Regions from separate parts of the Polaromonas sp. CG_9.11 genome, predicted to be linked through region 2. Evidence: riboswitches for the same ligand, from Rfam matches in the RefSeq annotation. Region 2 holds a riboswitch; the other holds the start of a gene.
What was found. A riboswitch is a leader RNA that binds a small molecule or an ion and turns the genes downstream of it on or off. The one in region 2 is predicted to bind S-adenosylhomocysteine.
Positions count from the first base shown of each region.

Region 1: linked by a shared signal. The riboswitch ahead of metH (methionine synthase) and the one ahead of ahcY (adenosylhomocysteinase) in region 2 are both predicted to bind S-adenosylhomocysteine.

Region 1 covers NZ_JADOVE010000006.1:49,515-52,925, reverse strand. Annotated here, with positions in the region: gene metH (methionine synthase) at 1-1,931, opposite strand, end outside; S-adenosyl-L-homocysteine riboswitch at 1,946-2,037, opposite strand; gene IWX85_RS06755 (cyclic nucleotide-binding domain-containing protein) at 2,104-2,688, shown strand; gene IWX85_RS06750 (homocysteine S-methyltransferase family protein) at 2,830-3,411, opposite strand, start outside.
Region 2 covers NZ_JADOVE010000007.1:116,061-119,471, forward strand. Annotated here, with positions in the region: gene IWX85_RS07920 (tripartite tricarboxylate transporter substrate binding protein) at 1-726, shown strand, start outside; gene IWX85_RS07925 (HAD family hydrolase) at 744-1,565, opposite strand; S-adenosyl-L-homocysteine riboswitch at 1,637-1,711, shown strand; gene ahcY (adenosylhomocysteinase) at 1,811-3,247, shown strand; gene IWX85_RS07935 (TlyA family RNA methyltransferase) at 3,386-3,411, shown strand, end outside.

The DNA of each region.
Region 1 (3,411 bases), on a different contig from region 2:
CAGTCGATGAACTCGGCGAGTTCGGCCAGGTCAAAATTCTTGAACACACGCCGGCCAACGAATTTGGGCACGGGGGGCGTGTAGCTGGCCCAGTCCATCACCGTGGCATTGGCGCGCGCCTTGGCCAGTGGCCACATCGGCACCTGCTTTTTGTTGGCGTGCTGGGTGCGCACCTTGTCGTAGTCGGCGTTCAGCTCGGCGATGTATTTGGCGGCGTTGTCAGACAGCAGGCTTTGCGCCACGCTGACGCTGCGCGAAGCATCGGGCACGTACACCACCGGGCCTTCGTAGTGCGGCGAAATCTTCACCGCCGTGTGCACGCGGCTGCAGGTGGCGCCGCCAATCAGCAGCGGAATGTTGTTGAGGCGGAAATGGTCGTCCTTTTGCATCTCGCTGGCGACGTACTGCATTTCCTCCAGGCTGGGCGTGATCAGTCCCGACAGGCCGACGATGTCGGCGCCCTCGGCCTTGGCCAGCGCCAGAATCTCGTGGCACGGCACCATCACGCCCATGTTCACCACTTCAAAGTTGTTGCACTGCAGCACCACCGTGACGATGTTCTTGCCGATGTCGTGCACGTCGCCCTTGACGGTGGCGATGATGATCTTCCCCTTGGTCTTGACGTCGCCGCCGGCGGCCTGCAGCACCAGCTTTTCGGCCTCGATGTAGGGCAGCAGGTGCGCCACGGCCTGCTTCATCACGCGGGCGCTTTTGACCACCTGCGGCAGGAACATCTTGCCCTGGCCAAACAGGTCGCCAACGACGTTCATGCCGTCCATCAGCGGGCCTTCGATGACATGCAGCGGCCGTCCGTCGCCGGCAAGGATCGCCTGGTACATCTCTTCGGTGTCTTCGGTGATGAACTCGTTCAGGCCATGCACCAGTGCGTGCGACAGCCGCGCGCGTATCGGCAGTGCGCGCCATTCGTATTTCTTGCTGTCGTCGCGCGCACCGCTCTTGGCCGTTTCGGCCACTTCAATCAGGCGCTCGCCGGGCGTCAGGTGTTCCTCGCCGTCCTTGTAGACGGGCTGGCGATTCAGCACCACGTCCTCGACGCGCTCGCGCAGCACCGGCTCCAGGTCGTCGTAGACGCCCATCATGCCGGCGTTGACGATGCCCATGTCCATGCCGGCCTGGATCGCGTGGTACAGAAAGACCGTGTGAATCGCTTCGCGCACCGGGTCGTTGCCACGAAAGCTGAAGGACACGTTGGACACGCCGCCCGAGACCTTGGCGCCGGGCAGGTTGGCCTTGATCCAGCGGGTGGCGTTGATGAAGTCGACCGCGTAGTTGTTGTGCTCGTCGATGCCGGTGGCAATGGCAAAGATGTTGGGGTCAAAAATGATGTCTTCGGGCGCAAAGCCGATCTCGTCGACCAGCACGCGGTAGGCGCGCTCGCAAATGGTGATTTTTCGCTCGTAGGTGTCAGCCTGGCCCTGCTCGTCAAACGCCATGACGACGGCAGCGGCGCCGTAACGCTTGAGCAGCTTGGCCTGCTGCTTGAAGCCCTCAATGCCCTCCTTCATCGAAATCGAGTTGACGATGCCCTTGCCCTGGATGCAGCGCAGTCCGGCCTCGATCACACTCCACTTGGAGCTGTCGATCATGATGGGCACGCGCGCAATGTCAGGCTCGCCGGCGATCAGGTTCAGGAAACGCACCATGGCGGCCTGGCTGTCGAGCATGGCCTCGTCCATGTTGATGTCGATGATTTGCGCACCGTTTTCGACCTGCTGGCGGGCAACTGTCAGCGCCTGTTCATAGTCGCCGTTCAAAATCATGCGGGCGAAAGCCTTGGAGCCGGTGACATTGGTGCGCTCGCCGATGTTGACGAACAGAGAATCGGCGCCAACCGTGACCGGCTCCAGGCCGGACAGCTTCATGGGCGGGACATGCGGGGCGAGTTGCGGGGTAGTTTGAATTGCGGACATGGCTCACCTTGGAACAAAGGTGAGCGTCGTTGCCAAAAAGAACGCTTTGCGCCCTGTTTACCCAAGCCTGACGAAACGATGTTTCGCTGCAACGCTCCTTGAGTTAAGCTCGATTTTAAGCACCAATGTCGGCAGGCAGGTTGCCAGCGATCAAATTCCACCGGGTTGACCCATGCTAAGCACCTTCTTCAGAAAAAAAAGCGTCCCTTCGGCAGGTCCACGGCACGACGCCACCGAAGGCTCGGAAGCGGCCGACCTGGCAGCCCAGTTGCTGGTGGCGCCCACAGCCCTGATGCAGCTGACGATGCCAGAGGCGCGCATGGTGGTGCGCTACATGCAGCCGCAAATCGTGGCCAAAGGCACGGTCTTCATCCGCGAAGGCGATGCCCGCGACACCGGATTCCTGATGCTGCTGCTCAATGGCGAAGTGACGGTGGAAACACTGGTGGTCAGCCGCGTCGAACCCATCGTCATCACTGTGCTGGGCCCGGGCAGCCTGATTGGCGAGCTGGGCATGTTCGACGGCCTGCCCCGCTACGCCAGCTGTGTTGCCGCCACGCAGTTGCGCTGCGCCATCCTGACGCGCGAGGCCCTGAACCGTCTGATGGAGGAAAACCCCGGAGTTGCTGCCAAACTGCTGCTGGCCGTGTCGCTGCGCATTGGAACGCGCCTGCGCGAGGTGACCGGCAAGCTCAAGATGTACGTCCAGCTGACACAGGCGATGGAGCAGGAGATTGGATCACGGCCCGACGCTTGAATCCGTTTTCAAATCAGTCCGAGATCAGGCGCAAAGCTGCAGCCTGTGTGGCAGCACCCCAAGGCAAAGCAACGCCACACCGGATGGGTCGGCAAGCATGCGCCGTCACCGCCAGAGCGGCGCCGCAGGCTCAGCCAGCCCTCAAGCCGCTTCGGCGTAGAAAACACCGCGCTGCAGCTTGCGACCGCCGACCAGCGCTACTGACCGGGCAATCGCCTGAATATGTTCGGGCGTGGTGCCGCAACACCCGCCCACAATGTTGACCAGCCCTTCGGCGGCAAACTCGTGCAGCAGGCGCGAAGTCACGTCAGGCGTTTCGTCAAAACCGGTGTCGCTCATCGGATTGGGCAGGCCGGCATTCGGATAGCAGCTGATGAAGGTGTCGGGTGCGGCCTTGGCCAGCTCCTGGATGTAGGGGCGCATCAGCGCCGCGCCCAGCGCGCAGTTCAGGCCCACGGCCAGCGGCTCGGCGTGGCGCACGCTGTGCCAGAAGGCGGTCACCGTCTGGCCGCTCAGGATGCGGCCCGAGGCATCGGTCACCGTGCCGCTGATGATCAGTGGCAGGCGTTCGCCCGAATTGTCAAAATACTCGTCGATGGCAAACAGCGCCGCCTTGGCATTGAGCGTGTCGAAAATCGTCTCCACCATCAGCACGTCGCTGCCGCCCCTGACCAGCGCCTCGGTCTGCTCGTAATAGGCTTTGCGAAGTTCCTCGAAACTGGT
Region 2 (3,411 bases):
CAGACCGCGCCAGCCGACGGCTACACGCTCGCGCAGATTCCGCTGGGCGTGTTCCGCCTGCCCTACACCACCAAGATCAACTGGGACCCGGTCAAGGACATCAGCTATGTGCTCAACATCACCGGCTATGCCTTTGGCATCGTCGTGCCGGCCGACTCGCCGTTCAAGACCTGGGCCGACTTGGTCGCCTATGCCAAGGCCAATCCGGGCAAGCTGACCTACGGCTCGACCGGCACGCTGACCAGTCCGCACCTGACCACCGAGCTGATCGCGCAAAAGGCCGGCATCGAACTGCAGCACATTCCCTACAAGGGCAGCGCCGACCTCATGCTGGCGGTGCTCAGCGGCCAGCTGATGGCGGCGGCCGACAGCACCGGCTTTGCGCCGCAGGTCGAGGCCGGCAAGCTGCGGGTGCTCAACACCTGGGGCGACAAGCGGCTGGACAAGTTTCCGAATGCGCCGACGCTCAAGGAACTGGGCTACGACATTGTGCAGAACTCGCCCTTCGGCATTGGCGCGCCCAAGAACACGCCGCCCGAGGTGGTCAGGCGGCTGCACGATGCGTTCAAGAAAGCCATGGAAGAACCCAGCTACGTGACGGCGCTGGGCCGCTACGACATGCAGCCCAACTACATGGGCACGGCCGACTACAGCAAGTTTGCGCAGGAAACCTTCCTGAAGGAAAAGGCGCTGGTCGAAAAGCTGGGGCTGGGCAAGCCGTCCTGACGCGGTCCGCTACCGCTTCAAGCGGTACGGGCTGCCAGCACGGCCGCCGCCACTTCGGCAAAGCCGGCGCCGCGCTCGCCCCGGGTGATGTAGCGCGGCAGGTGGCTGAGCTGCGCCTCAAAGCGCCGCACATTGGCCACGCCGATGCTGTTGCCGAAGGCCTCGAACATCCGCTGGTCGTTGGTCGAGTCGCCGACGTAAACCCAGCGGTCCCTTTCGGCTTCCAGGTCGCGTCCCAGCAACTCGCGAACGATCCAGCCCGCGCCCTGCAGCTTGTCGTGGTCGCCCAGCCAGCCGTTGATGTGGATCGAGCTGACGGTGGCATTCAAGCCTTCGCTGCGCATGATGCGCACCACATCGGCAACCTGCGCCATGTCCAGGTGCTCGAATTCGCTGTGGTCGATGGCGATGTCGGTTTCCCGCCCGGGCGAGTCGGTGGCGCGGCGGGCATCCGGCAGTTCGCGCTCGATGCGCGCCAGCACCGCCTGCAGGCGCGCCAGGTTGGCCGCGCGGGTTGATGCATCCGATTGGTATATTTTTGATAGCGCCTGGCGCCCGCCAGCCGTGCGGAAAATGCCTTTTTTATTGTTAACCAAGGCCACGGCGCCGTTCTCGGCCACGATGGCATCGACCGGCCAGGCCAGCGCAAAGGGTTCGCTCCAGCCCACTGGCCGGCCGGTGATGGCCATGACGTCAAGGCCGGCGCTTTTCAGGGCGGTCAGTGCAGCCAGCGCGTCGGGCGTGATGGCGCCTTCGGTGGTCAGGGTGTCGTCAATGTCGGTGAAAACGCCGGTGATTCGGCTGCGACGGTCCATTGGCCAGTGTTCAAGTGCTTGCATCGGTTCATTTTGGCATGCAGGCTTTTGTCGGGATGCGCGGCCTGGTTTGACGTGTTCTGTACAATGCACCCTCTCCTGAGGAGCGTTGCAACCCACGGCATGTGGTCTAGGCTCAGGACTTTTTCTTGCAACCACGCTCACCCGCATGTGCCTTGATGCCGGGTGAGTGAATTCCACACTTTCCTTCACAAGCCCTGCGGTCGTGGCTATTTTGCCCGCTTGACCCTGATTTTGGAGAGACCCAAATGAACGCCGTTTTGAAGACCATCCTGAATACCGACCACATCATCGCCGACTTGACCCTGGCCGCGTGGGGACGCAAGGAACTGAAGATTGCCGAGACCGAAATGCCCGGCCTGATGGCGATTCGCCAGGAATTTGCCGCTGCCCAGCCGCTCAAAGGCGCACGCATCACCGGCTCGCTGCACATGACGATCCAGACCGGCGTGCTGATCGAAACGCTGCAGGCGCTGGGCGCCGAAGTGCGCTGGGCATCGTGCAACATTTTCTCGACGCAGGACCATGCCGCCGCCGCGATTGCCGCCGAAGGCACGCCAGTGTTCGCCATCAAGGGCGAAACCCTGGCCGATTACTGGGACTACACGCACCGCATTTTCGAGTTCACTGGCCACAAAGGCACGCCGGAAGAAGGCCCGAACATGATCCTGGACGACGGCGGCGATGCGACGCTGCTGATGCACCTGGGCGCCCAGGCTGAAACCGATGCCAGCGTGATCTCCCGGCCCGGCAGCGAAGAGGAAATCTGTCTGTTCGCCGCCATCAAGGCCAAGCTGGCAAAAGACCCGACCTGGTACAGCCGCCGCCTGAAAAACATCATCGGCGTGACCGAGGAAACCACCACCGGCGTGCTGCGCCTGAATGAAATGTCGGTCAAGGGCACGCTGGCGTTTCGCGCCATCAATGTGAACGATTCGGTCACCAAGTCCAAGTTCGACAACCTCTACGGCTGCCGCGAGTCGCTGGTCGATGCCATCAAGCGCGCCACCGACGTGATGATCGCCGGCAAGGTTGCCGTGGTTGCCGGCTACGGCGACGTGGGCAAGGGCTCGGCCCAAGCGCTGCGCGCGCTGAGCGCCCAGGTCTGGGTGACCGAGATCGACCCGATCAACGCGCTGCAAGCCGCCATGGAGGGCTACAAGGTCGTGACCATGGAATACGCCGCCGACAAGTGCGACATCTTCGTCTCCGCCACCGGCAACAAGAACGTCATCACCTATGACCACATGGCGGCCATGAAAGACCAGGCCATCGTTTGCAACATCGGCCATTTCGACAACGAAATCGACGTGGTGGCGCTGGAAAAATGCACCTGGGAAGAAATCAAGCCGCAGGTGGACCATGTGATCTTCCCGGACGGCAAGCGCATCATCCTGCTGGCCAAGGGCCGCCTCGTGAACCTGGGCTGCGGCACCGGCCACCCGAGCTTCGTGATGTCGTCGAGCTTTGCCAACCAGACGATTGCCCAGATCGAGCTGTTCACCAAACAGGCTGAATACGACGCCGGCAAGGTCTATGTGTTGCCAAAGCACCTTGACGAAAAAGTCGCCCGCCTGCACCTGAAAAAGGTCGGCGCCATGCTGTCCGAACTGAGCGACGAGCAGGCCGCGTACATTGGCGTGTCCAAAGCCGGCCCGTACAAAGCCAACACCTACCGCTATTGAAGTGGTTGGCGTCCCCTGCATCACGGTGCGGGGGGTTTTTAAGCCATATTGGCCTCCGGCGCATGCTGTGCATGCGTTGTCAGCTATCAAGATGATAGTTTCATTTCCCTGCACGCAACCTTGACGTTGCCCGAACCTATGCGCGCTGATCTATTTCTTGTCGA